DNA from 2 places in the Stenotrophomonas sp. YJH_SMC_123 genome. Region 1 is predicted to be linked to the other one. Evidence: riboswitches for the same ligand, from Rfam matches in the RefSeq annotation. Region 1 holds a riboswitch; the other holds the start of a gene.
What was found. A riboswitch is a leader RNA that binds a small molecule or an ion and turns the genes downstream of it on or off. The one in region 1 is predicted to bind glycine.
Positions count from the first base shown of each region.

Region 1 (7,328 bases):
CCTGATCGCCGCGCACCTGCTGGGCAACATGTGGCAGCAGGACTGGTCGAACCTGTGGGACCAGCTGGAACCGTACCCGGGCGCCGGCAGCCTGGACATCACCGCGGCGCTGGAGAAGCAGTACCAGACCAACCTGAGCGCGGCGCTGGCCAAGGCCGGCAAGGACGCCAACGTGGCCGCACAGTACAAGGCGCAGCGCGAGGCCGAACTGCGCACCGCCAAGCAGATGACCGAACGCGCGCAGGACTTCTACGTGTCGCTGGGCATGCCGTCGCTGCCGCAGTCGTACTGGGAACGCACCCAGTTCATCAAGCCCGACGACCGCGACGTGGTCTGCCACGCCAGCGCCTGGGACATGAACATGGAAGGCGACGTGCGCACCAAGATGTGCATCAAGCCGAACGAAGAGAACTTCACCACCATCTACCACGAGCTGGGCCACATCTATTACGACCTGGCCTACAACCCGCTGCCGCCGCTGTTCCAGGGCGGTGCCAACGATGGGTTCCATGAAGCGATCGGCGACACCATCGTGCTGGCGATGACCCCCAAGTACCTCAGCTCGATCGGCCTGGTCGATACGCCGACCGAAAGCCGCGAAGCGGTCATCAACAACCAGATGCGCATGGCGCTGTCGGGCGTGTCGTTCCTGCCGTTCGGGCTGATGATCGACCGCTGGCGCTGGGGTGTGTTCGATGGTTCGATCACCGCCGACAACTACAACAAGGCATGGTGGGACCTGAAGGCCAAGTACCAGGGCGTGGCGCCTGCCAGTACCCGTGGCGAGGAGTTCTTCGATCCGGGCGCGAAGTACCACGTGCCAGGCAACACCCCGTACACCCGCTACTTCCTGGCGCGCATCCTGCAGTTCCAGTTCTACAAGGGCCTGTGCGACGCGGCCGGCTACAAGGGCCCGCTGCATGAGTGCACCTTCTACGGCAACAAGGAAGCCGGCCAGAAATACTGGGCGATGCTGAGCAAGGGTGCCAGCCAGCCGTGGCAGGCCACGCTGAAGGAGCTGACCGGCACCGACAAGCTCGATGCCGGCCCGATGATCGAGTACTTCACGCCGGTCAACGAGTGGCTGAAGCAGCAGAACGAAGGCCAGATGTGCGGCTGGCAGGCCAACGCGGCACCGGCGGCGAAATGAGAAAAGGGGCGGGTCCGCAAGGATCCGCCCCTTCCTGGTAGTGCCAGGCCGCTGGCCGGCAACCACGCGATGAAGACCCCGCGGGCAGCCGGCCAGCGGCCGGCTCTACCGGAATGCCTGTCAGCTGTCCTTCTTCGCCGCCATCGCCGCGGCCAGGTCCGCCTTGAACTCCTCGAAGGTCTGGCCCTTTTCCTTCGCTTCGGCCTGTGCGGCGTCGCGCAGCGCATCGGAGTACATCAGGCGCACCGGCGTGCCGTTGCGCTCGAGCAGTTCACCGGCCTGCATGATCAGCGCCAGTACCTGCGCGGCGGAGTCACTGTGGCCGGCGATACGGCCGTCCATGCCCAGCACCCATTCGCCATCGCGGCGCACGACACCGGCCAGCAGGGTGCGCTGCGCGTCGCGCAGTTCCGCATGCGGCTCCACCGGCGAGGCCTGGGCAGCGGCCTTGTTGGCGGCCTGCTTTTCCTGGCGACGGCGCTGGTCGCGGCGGGTCTTGGAGCTGGTGGACATGGTGCGGTACCGCTGCGAGGGGGGCGCAAGGATAGCGCACCCCGCCCGCCACACCGCTTCACACCCCCTCAGTCCAACACTTTCCCGTGCCGCCAGTAACCCATGAAGGTGATCGTGCGGCGGTCCAGCCCGCACTCGCGGACCAGATGGCGACGGATCGCCATCACCGCTCCCGCCTCGCCTGCCACCCAGGCATACAGCGGCCCGGCCACGCTGGCATCGGCCTGTTCCCAGAGGATCTGCGCGTCGACGTCGATCTCTTCCAGTTCTTCGCCAGCGACCACGCTCGAGGCGGCCAGGCGCGCCTGCACCGCCTGCAACAGAGGCGCCCCGTACGCCGCCTGCCCGCGCGGCAACCAGACCAGCTCGGCCGTGGCCGGCGCCTTCAGGCGAACCGCATCACCGGCCTGCGCCACTTCCAGCAGGGCCAGCGTACGCGGCGGATCCACCCTGGCCGCCAGTTCCTCGAGAATCCCGGCCACTGCCGGCAGCGCGGTCTCGTCAGCCACCAGCAGCACCTGGCCAACGCCGGCCGGCGGCTTCCATTCCCAGCCCTCGCTGCTGTCGGCGCAGTCGGCATCCGGGGCCAGCAGCACCACGCGGTCGCCCGGCCGTGCATGGATGGCCCATCGCGAGGCCGGCCCGGTCTCGCCATGCAGCACGAAATCAACATCGACCTCGCCCTGCTCTGCACGCAGCTGGCGGAGGGTGTAGGTGCGCATCGGCGGGCGCTGATCGTCCGGCAGGGCCCGATAGCGTGGGTACCAGTCCTCGCCGCTGGGGACCTGCGGCGCCTCCTGGCCGGGCAAGGGGAAGAACACCTTGATGCGCTGGTCCGGCCCTCCGGTCGTCATCCGCGCCACGTCGGCACCGGTGAACACCATGCGGTCCAGGGAAGGGGAAAGAACGCGGCGCTCCTTCAGCGCCACCTCGAACAGGCGGTAGGTCTGCTGCGCAGCCATGGGGAACCTCATGCAACGACAGTGGATCGGCTGGCTGTCGTGCACCTGTGCACCGGCTGGCTGGAGTGCCCAGCCTAGTCCGGCGGTTTCCCGCCGCAAGCGTTGCGGGCGCCACGGCCCGCCCTACCCCTGCGCGCTGCTCAGTGACCCGTGCAGGCTGCCTGCGCCGCGCGTTCGCGCCGGTGTTCCCAGTACCAGAACACGAAGCCGGCGCCGAAGAACCCAGCCTGGCCCAACGCCAGGTGCAGCGGGCTGGCGCTGAGCAGCGGCGACACCACGCCGGCCACCACGGTGCTGATCATCAGCTGCACGAAGGCCTGCAGCGACGAGGCCAGGCCGCGCTGGTGCGGGTACATGTCCAGCACCGCCAGCGCCAGGATCGGGAAGATCAGCGCCATGCCCATGCCACCCAGGAAGATCGGCAGCACCGCCCACGGCAGCACGAACTGCGGCGCCAGCGCGACGTAGCCGACGTTCAGCAGCACCGACAGCGCGCACAGGCCGAAACCAATGGATACCTGGCGGGTGGGCGTGGTGTGCCCGGCCATGCGCCCGGACAGGAACGAGCCGGTGGTCATGCCGCCGATGGTGGGGATGAACAGCCAGGCGAAACCACCCTCGCCCAGGTGCAGGTGCTGCATCACGAACACCGGTGCCGAGGAGATGTACAGGAAGATGCCACCGAAACCGATGCTGCCGGCCAGCGCCAGGCGCAGGAAGCGCGGATTGAAACCGATGCGCACGTAATCACGCATCAGCACCCGCGGCGACAACGGAACGCGCGCTTCGAGCGGATGGGTCTCCGGCAGGTAGCGGGCGGTGGCCGCCAGCAGAACCAGTGCGAACACCACCAGGAACCAGAAGATCAGCGGCCAGCCAGCACCGCTGAGCAGGATCCAGCCACCGATGATCGGCGCGATCGCCGGGGCGATGCCGAACAGCATCGACACCTGGCTCATCAGCCGCTGCGCGTCGTGACCGTGGTACAGGTCGCGGATCACCGCGCGGCCGACGATCATGCCGACGCCTGCGGACAGGCCCTGCAGGGCGCGGAACCCCAGCAGCGTGGTCAGATCGGTGGACAGCGCACAGCCGACCGAGGCGCCGACGAACACCACCAGGCCGCCGAGGATCACCCGCTTGCGGCCCCAGGCATCGGACAGCGGGCCGTGTGCCAGGCTCATCAGGCCGTAGAACAGCAGGTACACGCTGATGGTCTGCTGCACCGCCACCTCGTCCACCGCCAGGCGCTGGGCCAGCTGCGGGAACGCGGGGAAGATGGTGTCGATCGAGAACGGACCGAACATGGCCAGGCCGGCGAGCAGCAGGGCCATGCGGCGGGTGGAAGGAGCAACAGCGGCGGTCATGGAGAAGGCGTCCGGCAGGGCCATGCGCGGCACGCACGGCGGCGCCAGTCCCCTGCAGCAGGGACGGCGCCAGATGAATTCGGGTATCCGCCCATCATAGGTGGGGATTGCGCCTGATGCCATGCAGCAGTGCACAAAACGCACGGGCGGGCCATCGGCCATTCAGGCGCCGCGGCCGGGCCCGCAGGCGGCTGGCGCGCCCGCAACGGGCTATAATCGGCGGGCAACACGGTGGGAGAAGCGGAACACCGCTGCCGAAGGCGCAACGCCCGTAATCGCTCAGGCCCGATACCACCCGTAACACAACTCTGGAGAGACCGGTTCGATCCGGCGCCGAAGGGGCACGAAGCCGCGGTTTTCCGCGCTTCCAAACTCTCAGGCAAAAGGACAGAGGGGCGCCCCGCAGACCGCCGACCGGCGGCTTGTGCCCGTGCGTGTGCCCTTTCCTGACGGATCCTTCGCCATGTCCCAGAACACCCCTTCCCTGCGTGAGCTCGAGCACCACAATGCGTTCGTCGAGCGCCACATCGGCCCCAACGATGCCGAGATCGCGCAGATGCTCGACGTCGTCGGCCACGCGTCGCTGGATGCGATGACCGATGCCATCGTACCGGCCAAGATCAAGTCGCCGGCGCCGCTGGCACTGCCGGAATCGATGACCGAAGTGCAGGCACTGGCGAAGATCCGTGCGATCGCCGACAAGAACACCGTGCTGCGCAGCTTCATCGGCCAGGGCTACTACGGTACCCACACGCCGAACGTGATCCTGCGCAACATCCTGGAAAACCCGGCCTGGTACACCGCCTACACCCCGTACCAGGCCGAGATCTCGCAGGGCCGCATGGAAGCGCTGATCAACTTCCAGACCCTGTGCGCCGACCTCACCGGCATGGAAATCGCCAACGCCTCGCTGCTGGACGAAGCCACCGCCGCAGCTGAAGCGATGACCCTGGCCAAGCGTTCGGCCAAGTCGAAGTCGGACACCTTCTTCGTGCACGACGCCGTGCACCCGCAGACCCTGGAACTGCTGCGTACCCGCGCCGAGCCCATGGGCATCGTGCTGCGCGTCGGCACCCCGGCCGAGGCACTGGAAGCAGAAGCCTTCGGCCTGCTGCTGCAGTACCCGGACACCTTCGGCCAGATCGGCGACTACAAGGCGCTGGTCGAGGCCGTGCACGCGCGCGGCGGCCTGGTGGCCGTGGCCACCGACCTGCTGGCGCTGACCCTGCTGGCCGCCCCGGGCGAATGGGGTGCGGACATCGTGGTCGGCAACAGCCAGCGTTTCGGCGTGCCGTTCGGCTTCGGCGGGCCGCACGCCGCATTCATGGCCTGCCGCGACGCCTACAAGCGCTCGATGCCGGGCCGCCTGATCGGCGTCTCGGTCGATGCCCAGGGCAACCCGGCCTACCGCCTGACCCTGCAGACCCGCGAGCAGCACATCCGCCGCGAGAAGGCCACCTCCAACATCTGTACCGCACAGGTGCTGCTGGCGGTGATGGCCTCGATGTATGCCGTGTACCACGGCCCGGAAGGCCTGACCCGCATCGCCCGGCGCACCCACCGCCTGGCCTCGATCCTGGCCGCCGCGCTGCGCGAGGCCGGCGTGCAGGTCGGTGGCGACTTCTTCGACACCCTGCATGTCACCGGCGTGCACGCCGATGAGATTCACGCCAAGGCCCGCGCCGCCGGTTACAACCTGCGTGCGATCGACAGCGACTCGGTCGGCATCAGCCTGGACGAGACCGCCACCCGCGCCGACGTGGTCGCACTGGCCGCCGTGTTCGGTGCGCAGGCCGACGTCGACGCGCTGGATGCCAGCACCGCCGATGCGCTGCCGGCCGGCCTGCTGCGCCAGTCCGCATTCCTGACCCATCCGGTGTTCAACACCCACCACAGCGAGCACGAACTGCTGCGCTACCTGCGCTCGCTGGCCGACAAGGACCTGGCGATGGACCGCACGATGATCCCGCTGGGCTCGTGCACCATGAAGCTCAACGCCACCGCCGAGATGATCCCGGTGACCTGGCCGGAGTTCTCGCAGATCCACCCGCTGGTGCCGGCCGACCAGGCGCTGGGCTACAAGGAACTCATCGACACGCTGGAAGCGATGCTGGTGGAATGCACCGGCTATGACGCGGTCAGCCTGCAGCCGAACTCCGGCGCGCAGGGCGAGTACGCCGGCCTGCTGGCGATCCGCGCCTACCACCGCTCGCGCGGCGAAGGCCACCGCGACATCTGCCTGATCCCGGATTCGGCGCACGGCACCAACCCGGCCTCGGCGCAGATGTGCGGCATGAAGGTGGTGGTGACCAAGACCGATGCCAACGGCAACGTCGACGTCGAGGACATCCGCCTCAACGCCGAGAAGTACAGCGACCGCCTGGCCGCGATCATGATGACCTACCCGTCCACGCACGGCGTGTTCGAGGAAGAGGTGGTGGAGATCTGCGAGATCATCCACAAGCACGGCGGCCAGGTGTACACCGACGGTGCCAACATGAATGCCCTGGTCGGCGTGGCCAAGCCGGGCAAGTGGGGGTCGGACGTTTCGCACCTGAACCTGCACAAGACCTTCTGCATCCCGCACGGCGGTGGCGGCCCGGGCGTCGGCCCGTGCGCGGTCAAGGAGCACCTGGCCCCGTTCCTGCCGGGCAAGCTGGGTGACAACGGCCCGGTCGGCATGGTCAGCGCGGCCAGCTTCGGCAGCGCCTCGATCCTGCCGATCAGCTGGATGTACATCGCGATGATGGGCCGCGACGGCCTGCGCAAGGCCACCCAGGTCGCGCAGCTCAACGCCAACTACATCGCCAAGCGCCTGGCCCCGCACTTCAAGACCCTGTACACCGGCCGCAACGGCCTGGTGGCGCACGAGTGCATCCTGGACGTGCGCCCGCTGGAGAAGACCAGCGGCATCGGTGCCGAGGACGTGGCCAAGCGCCTGATCGACTTCGGCTTCCATGCCCCGACCCTGAGCTTCCCGGTGGCCGGCACGCTGATGGTGGAGCCGACCGAAAGCGAATCGCTGCACGAACTGGATCGCTTCATCAACGCGATGATCCAGATCCGCGAGGAGATCACCGCGATCGAAGACGGCCGCCTCGACCGCGAGGACAACCCGCTGAAGAACGCGCCGCACACTGCCACCGCAGTGACCGCCAGCGAGTGGACCCACGCCTACCCGCGTGAACTGGCCGCCTTCCCGCTGGCCAGCCTGAAGCAGAGCAAATACTGGCCGCCGGTGGCGCGTGTCGACAACGTGTACGGCGACAAGAACGTGATGTGCGCCTGCATCCCGGTCGATGCCTACAAGGATGATGAAGTCGAGGCGTGATTCCT
Region 1 covers NZ_JCAFRM010000002.1:97,044-104,371, reverse strand. The annotation lists gene AC5P5W_RS05335 (M2 family metallopeptidase) at 1-1,150, shown strand, start outside; gene AC5P5W_RS05330 (hypothetical protein) at 1,271-1,663, opposite strand; gene AC5P5W_RS05325 (siderophore-interacting protein) at 1,732-2,625, opposite strand; gene AC5P5W_RS05320 (multidrug effflux MFS transporter) at 2,766-3,992, opposite strand; glycine riboswitch at 4,291-4,393, shown strand; gene gcvP (aminomethyl-transferring glycine dehydrogenase) at 4,456-7,323, shown strand.

Region 2 (7,328 bases), on a different contig from region 1:
CAGGCGGCCGGATTCCCGCCCTTCGCGCATCTGGCGCTGATGCGCGCCGAAGCGCAGCAGGTGGAGCATGCCAATGCATTCCTGCTGGCGGCCCGGCACCTGCTGGGCGAACAGAACGTGGTCGAGGCCTACGGGCCGATGCCGGCGCCGATGCCGCGGCGGGCCGGTTACCAGCGCACGCAGCTGCTGCTGTCTGCGGTGCAGCGGCCGCCGCTGCATGGCGTGCTTTCGCAACTGGTTCCGCAGCTGTACGCGCTGCCGGAAGCACGCAAGGTGCGCTGGTCGCTGGATGTGGATCCAACGGATCTTTATTGAGGGGTCAGAGCCCACCCGTCGAGTGGGATCCGACCCCGATGCCCTGGGGTCGGATCCCTTTTCGCAGAAAAGGGCTCTGACCCCGGACGCCTTCGCTTACGTCAGCGGCGACATCACGCCGCGCTGGTAGGCCGGTCGCTCACGCAGGCGCGCATACCACTCGGCCAGGTGCGGCAGGTCCGGGCGCTGGATCGGCAGTTCATACCAGGCGTACACCAGCGAGCCGAGCGGAATGTCGCCCATCGCGAACGTCCCGCCCGACAGCCATGGCTGCGTGGCCAGGGTGGCATCGGCCATCGCCAGGTAGTCACCGGCACGGACGATGGCCGCGCTGATGCGCGCTTCGTCACGGTCGGCCGGCGCGGTGCGCATGATGCCCCAGACCAGGTCGCTGTACAGCGGCGCCATCCGCGAGGTGCTCCAGTCCATCCACTTTTCGGCCTGCGCGCGCTCCATCGGGTCCTCGGCGTACAGCGTGCCCAGCGCATAGCGCGCGCTCAGGTAACGCACGATGGTGTTCGATTCCCACAGCGGCAGGCCGTGGTCCTCGATCACCGGCACCAGGCCGTTGGGATTCATCGCCTGGTACTCCGGCGTCTGCGTGCCGCCATGGCTGCCGCCGACTTCGATGGATTCGTACGGCAGGCCGATCTCCTCGGCACACCACAGCACCTTGCGGACGTTGCTGGAATTGCGGCGGCCCCAGATCTTCAACATGCGGGTTTTCCTTGCTGGCAATGCGAGCGGCAACGATACGCCTGATTGGAGTGGAGATGTGCGTGCCGGATGCGGGATCGGGCGCCTGCGCGCTGCCGGCCAGCGGCCGGCACTACCGGTTCTTTTTTGGCAGCGCGCGCACGTAGGACGACTTGCCATCCTTCTTCAGCTCGAACAGGCCGATCGCCGCCAGCAGATCGCTGAGTTTGCCGTAGCCATAGTTGCGCGGATCGAACGAGGCCTGGTTGCCGATCTGGCTGCCGACCGGCCCCAGGTGCGACCAGCCATCCTCGCCCTCGGCCGAGGACACCGCGCGGCGCAGCATCTTCACCAGCCGGGTGTCGCTGCGCATCTCCGCCCCGCTCTTGCGCGGGCGTGCATCATCATTGGCGACGGGCTCGTTCGATGCCTGTTCGCTCGATGCCTGCTCGGCATCCGGCACGCTGGCGTGGGTCTGGCCCAGCGCTTCCAGGTAGGTGAACTTCGAGCACGCGTTGACGAACGGTTCCGGCGTCTTCTTTTCGCCGAAGCCGTACACCTTCACGCCGTCGGTCAGCAGGCGCATCACCATCGGGGTGAAATCGGCATCGCTCGACACGATGGCGAAGCCATCAAGGTTGCGCGCGTACAGCAGGTCCATGGCATCGATCACCATCGCCATGTCCGACGCATTCTTGCCCTTGCTGTAGGCGAACTGCTGGATCGGGCGGATCGCATACTCATGCAGCACCGCTTCCCAGCCCTTCAACCGCGGGCTCTTCCAGTTGCCGTAGGCACGGCGCACGTTGGCCACGCCATAGCGGGCGACTTCGGCCAGGACCTCGTCGATCTTCGAGGCCGGCGCATTGTCGGCGTCGATCAACAGGGCGATGCGCTTTTCCGGTTCGCTCATGGATTCCTCGCGGGCGGTTGCCTGAACCCGAGTATCGCCGATCCACCCAGGCGCTGACGTGACAGGTGGCCGCCGTGCGAAGATGCCAGGCGCTTCCCCCAATGCCCCCACTGGAGTGAGTCGATGAGTCGCGAGCGCGTTCCCCACCTGGTCGTTGTCGGCGGCGGTTTTGCCGGTCTCTGGGCCACCCGTGCCCTGGCCCGCGAGCGCATACGCATCACCCTGGTCGACCGCCGCAACCATCACCTGTTCCAGCCGCTGCTGTACCAGGTGGCCACCGCCGGCCTGTCCGCGCCGGATATCGCCGCACCGCTGCGCCACATCCTCGGCCACCAGCGCAACGTGGAAGTCCGCCTCGGCGAAGTGGTGGCCATCGACAAGCAGGCACGGCAGATCGGCATGGCCGATGGCAGCACGCTGGACTACGACAGCCTGCTGCTGGCCACCGGCGCTACCCACGCCTACTTCGGCAACGACCAGTGGGCCGAAGATGCCCCCGGCCTGAAAACGCTGGACGATGCCATTGCGCTGCGCCGCAAGCTGCTGCTGGCGTTCGAGCGTGCCGAGGCCGAACCGGACCCGACCAGGAAGGCGGCGTGGCTGAGTTTCGCCATCGTCGGTGGTGGTCCCACCGGCGTCGAACTGGCCGGCACGCTGGCCGAGATCGCGCGCCACACGCTGCGCAACGAATTCCGCCACATCGATCCGGCCAGCGCCAAGGTGCGCTTGGTCGAGGCTGGGCCGCGCGTGCTGTCCTCGTTCCCGGAAGTGCTTTCGCTGAAGGCGCGCCGCCAGCTGGAAAAGCTGGGCGTGGAAGTGCTGACCGGTACCCCGGTGAGCGACATCGACAGCCAGGGCTTCAAGCTCGGTGAGCAGTTCGTGCCGGCCCGCACCGTGGTCTGGGCCGCCGGCGTGGCCGCTTCACCACTGGCGCGCACGCTGGACGTGCCGCTGGACCGCGCCGGCCGCGTGCAGGTGCAGCCGGACCTGACCCTGCCCGATCACCCGGAGCTGTTCGTGGCCGGCGACCTGGCCGCACTGAGCCAGGCCGACGGCAAGCCGGTTCCCGGCGTGGCGCCCGCGGCCAAGCAGATGGGCAAGTACGTGGCCGAGGTGGTCCGCGCGCGCCTGCATGGCAAGGCGGCACCGGGGCCGTTCAAGTACGCCGACTACGGCAACCTCGCCACCATTGGCCGCATGGCCGCGATCGTGCACCTGGGCCGGCTGCAGCTCTCCGGCGTGCTGGCCTGGTGGTTCTGGCTGGCCGCGCACGTGTTCTTCCTGATCGGCTTCCGCAACCGCATCGTGGTGCTGCTGAACTGGGCGGTCGCGTACTGGAGCTACCAACGCAGCGCGCGCATCATCTTCGGTGATGATCAGGACGACCGGCGGCCGAGGCGGTAAGGCCGCACGCAACGGGGTCGGATCCCTTTCCGCAGGAAAGGGCTCTGACCCTTGCAGTAGATCCACGCCATGCGTGGATGAGCACCCGCACATCCCCCATCTTCATCCATGCGTCAGCCCCCTGCATTTTTGAGAAGCCGCAGTCAGGAATGGTTGCTGTGCTTCCCGCCGCTCTCGTCAAGCAACGTATCGAATCACTTTTCCGTTGCACTTGAAGCCCAATTCAAATGCCATGTCGATAGCACGCTCAGCGCTACCCACGAAGTAATCCTGCAGCCCTGCGTAGTCTGCAAACTGCGGATTGATGACGTGGGACTTCGCCTCATTCACGGGATGGAAGAAGCCTAGTCCACACATGGCATGGTCGGGCAGGCCGTACCCCACGACCTCGATGCTGGGAACTGGAATCGAAATACTGACCAAGAACTCCATGTCGGAGGGGTATCGCCTCGTGCGTTTGAAGACTCCAATGGAATCGGTGTTCCGGATGACGACGTACATCAGCAATCGCCAACCTCCCAGATCCGCAACGTTCACTTGATCGATCTTCGTCTGCAGGTAGCCGTCCAACATACGGTTGATTTCAAAGATATCGAGCGTTCTGCTGACACCAGGAGATTCGCTCGACACAATGCATCTGATCTGCTTTTCCATGAGCGTGCTGTCTGTCTGATGGCATCAGCCTTCCGCAATGCAACTTTCGTGGCAACTATCCCACCCACTGTGCCTGGCCACAGACCGGGATGAAATCAAGCCGGGCGTCTGGGATAAGGTGGTTTTTCGCAGTCGCGACTTCCAGACAAGTTGCTCGGCGGGAAACGAGAGGTTTCGTGCTACGAATTTACTTTAGTGCCGTATACGACACTGCGTAGCGGAGAGTAGGACCATTCACAAACCGCGTGGCTCTACTTCTTCATCGGGCCACCGGGCACTCGCCGTTTCGACCCGGTCCGGCAGAAGTCCTCCTTCCTCGCGGTGTCCGCAATCTGCGCGGTACTCCAATGCCGGGTGATCCAGATCGCCAACGCGGTGCTGCTGAGATGCCAGCGCAGCATGCCGCGCCGAGGTTGCCGCCACAGGTGGCGCCGGGCAATCCAGAAGGCCTCCCGCTCCACTTCAGGCACCTTGTTCTTCATCCCGTCCTTGTCGAAGAACTGGGCGGTGAAGCGCCAGGGGTTCATCGGCTGGTATCCCGCCCGTGGCTCACCGCTGCACGCAGCCACGCCACTGGGCGCGCGGTCGGCCGGCTTCGGCCGACCGTCCACCAATGCCAGCCCGAGCAGATACAGCAGGCCAGGCAGCAGCGCGATGCCGGCGACCAGCACGATGACGGAGATCCATGCGTTGCCGGCGGCACGCATCGCTCAGTGCGCCTTCGGTTTCGGGTACCACAGTGCGTTGACGATGACCCAGCGCTGGTCGAAACGCCCCATGTGGAAGTAGTCGACGAACCACGGGGTTTCCAGCCGCACCGAGGCCGCGTTGCCGGTCACGTCCAGCACCGTGCAGCGGCGATCCCATTGATCCTTCGGGGTCTTCAGCGCGCCCTGTTTCGTCAGCGAGACCAGCTCTTCCTTCGACATCCGGCGCAGGCCCAGGCGCTCGTCGGGTGTATCGCCGAGGACCGCGCGCTTGGCCAGGTCCGGGTGCAGCGAACGGGCGACGCGCTGCGGATCGGCCTCCAGCTGGCCATCGACGTAGTCGTGGCAGGTGGCTTCGACGGCCGCGATCGTGGCGGGGTCGGCGGCAGGGCTCGTTGCTGCGGAGAGAGCGAACAGCAGGGCGATCGTGGACATCCGGGTCTCCAGCTCTGGGCGCGGGGCGATCATCGCATGGACCGAATGGCCCATCCACGCATGACGTGGATCTACTGTAGAGCCGAGCCCATGCTCGGCTCCCGCATCGGGCAGACGGAACAACAGCCGAGCGTGGGCTCGGCTCTACAGAAGCGCAGGATCCGTTGCCTGCAGCCAGGCCAGCTTGCGTTCGCGGGGCTGCTGCTTGAGTTGCCACTCGGCCCGCGAGGCCGCGGCCCGGTCCGGGTACTCGCGCACGGCCAGCACGCGCAGCGGCGGCCGGGCCCGGGTGTAGCGCGCGCCCTTGCCGGCCTGATGGGCGGCGAAACGCGCCTCCACATCGGTGCTGATGCCGGCGTAATAGCTGCCATCGCGGCATTCGAGCAGGTACAGGAACCACGGGCGGAGGGATGGGGCCATGCCTGGATTATGCCGTGCTGCACTGCAGCGGATATACTGGCGACCGAATGCAGGAGAGAGGCGCCGCGCTGGCGCCCGCCGAAGGCGCAGGCTCCCATGATCGCTCAGGCCGGTGGGCTGGAATCCCACCAACCATGCATTCGACTCGCCGAGCTGGAGAGAGGTCACCGGGCATGCCCGGGACGATCCGCCGAAGGGGCACGCGGCCCATGCCGCTGAACTCTCAGGCAAAAGGACAGCGGGAGCGGCACCGGTCATCGTCATCCCGTCATTGCGCAGGCAGTGGCGGTGGTCGCGCATGGCCGGCCCCACCGCGCCCGGAGCCTGTCCCATGCTGCTGTCCATCATCTACCTGATCGCCATTTCCGCCGAAGCCATGACCGGCGCACTGTCCGCCGGCCGCCGCCGCATGGACCTGTTCGGCGTGGTCATGATCGCCTGCGTCACCGCCCTCGGTGGCGGCTCGCTGCGCGACATCCTGCTCGGCCACTACCCGCTGGGCTGGGTGAAGCATCCCGAGTACCTGGGCTTCACCGTATGCGCGGCGCTGATCGCCACCTGGGTGGCGCGCTGGATGCACCACTTCCGCCGCACCTTCCTGGTGCTCGATGGCCTGGGCCTGATCGCCTTCACCCTGATCGGCTGCTCGATCGCGCGCGAAGCCGGCCATGCAATGCCGATCGTGCTGATCGCCGGCATGCTGACCGGCGCGTTCGGCGGGGTGCTGCGCGACATCCTCTGCAACGAGGTGCCACTCATCTTCCAGAAGGAGCTGTACGCGATCATCGCGCTGCTGACCGGCGCGGCCTATCTGCTGCTGCTGCACTGGGGCGTGGCCGATGCCACCGCGATCCTGTGCTGCCTCGGCGGCGGCTTCGCGTTGCGCCTGCTGGCGATCCACTACCGCTGGGAAATGCCGAAGTTCGTGTACCACGACGAAGTGCATTGAGCCTCTTCGTAAAGTCGAGCCATGCTCGACTGCTCTTTGCAGGAAACCAACGCGCTTCGCGCGCAGGTCGGGCATGGCTCGACGCTACAGGAAGCGGTATCACCACCCCGGCGATGTACCTGGCGCTGTCGCTCATGCGCAGCGCCAGGCGCATCGCCGGTGCAGATGGGCCGGCCTCCAACTCCGACCGGCCCTGATCGCGGCCGCACCCCCGCAGGCGCTGGCCGCCATCCACACACGTGCCGCACTCAGGCGGCTTCCATCAGGCTGCTTCGGACACCTTCACGTCGCGACGGGCGCGCACGGCCGCAGCCAGACGCTCCAGCACCGTCACGGTGGTGTCCCAGTCGATGCAGCCATCGGTGATGCTCTGCCCGTAGACCAGCGGCTGGCCTTCCACCAGTTCCTGGCGGCCACCGACCAGATGGCTCTCGATCATCACGCCAACGATGCGCTGTTCGCCGTCTTCCAGCTGAACAGCGATGTCCTCGATCACCTTCGGCTGGTTCTCGGGGTTTTTCAGGCTGTTGGCGTGGCTGGCGTCGATCATCAGGCGCGTCGGCAGCTTGGCCTTGGCCAGCACCTGGCAGGCGTCGGCGACGCTGCCGGCGTCGTAGTTCGGCTGCTTGCCGCCACGCAGGATCACATGGCAATCCGGATTGCCGGTGGTCGACACGATGGCGGTGCCGCCCTGCTTGGTGACCGACAGGAAGTGATGCGGATTGGACGCCGCACCCACCGCGTCAGCGGCGATCTTGACGTTGCCATCGGTGCCGTTCTTGAAGCCGACCGGGCACGACAGCCCCGAGGCCAGCTCACGATGCACCTGGCTTTC
Region 2 covers NZ_JCAFRM010000003.1:95,938-103,265, forward strand. The annotation lists gene AC5P5W_RS08535 (primosomal protein N') at 1-315, shown strand, start outside; gene AC5P5W_RS08540 (glutathione S-transferase family protein) at 412-1,032, opposite strand; gene AC5P5W_RS08545 (NYN domain-containing protein) at 1,145-1,924, opposite strand; gene AC5P5W_RS08550 (NAD(P)/FAD-dependent oxidoreductase) at 2,048-3,328, shown strand; gene imm9 (Imm9 family immunity protein) at 3,506-3,982, opposite strand; gene AC5P5W_RS08560 (hypothetical protein) at 4,234-4,689, opposite strand; gene AC5P5W_RS08565 (nuclear transport factor 2 family protein) at 4,693-5,124, opposite strand; gene AC5P5W_RS08570 (GIY-YIG nuclease family protein) at 5,269-5,544, opposite strand; glycine riboswitch at 5,585-5,674, shown strand; glycine riboswitch at 5,688-5,793, shown strand; gene AC5P5W_RS08575 (trimeric intracellular cation channel family protein) at 5,876-6,493, shown strand; gene AC5P5W_RS08580 (3-deoxy-7-phosphoheptulonate synthase) at 6,756-7,328, opposite strand, start outside.
Region 2: another riboswitch for glycine. It lies ahead of AC5P5W_RS08575 (trimeric intracellular cation channel family protein); the one in region 1 lies ahead of gcvP (aminomethyl-transferring glycine dehydrogenase).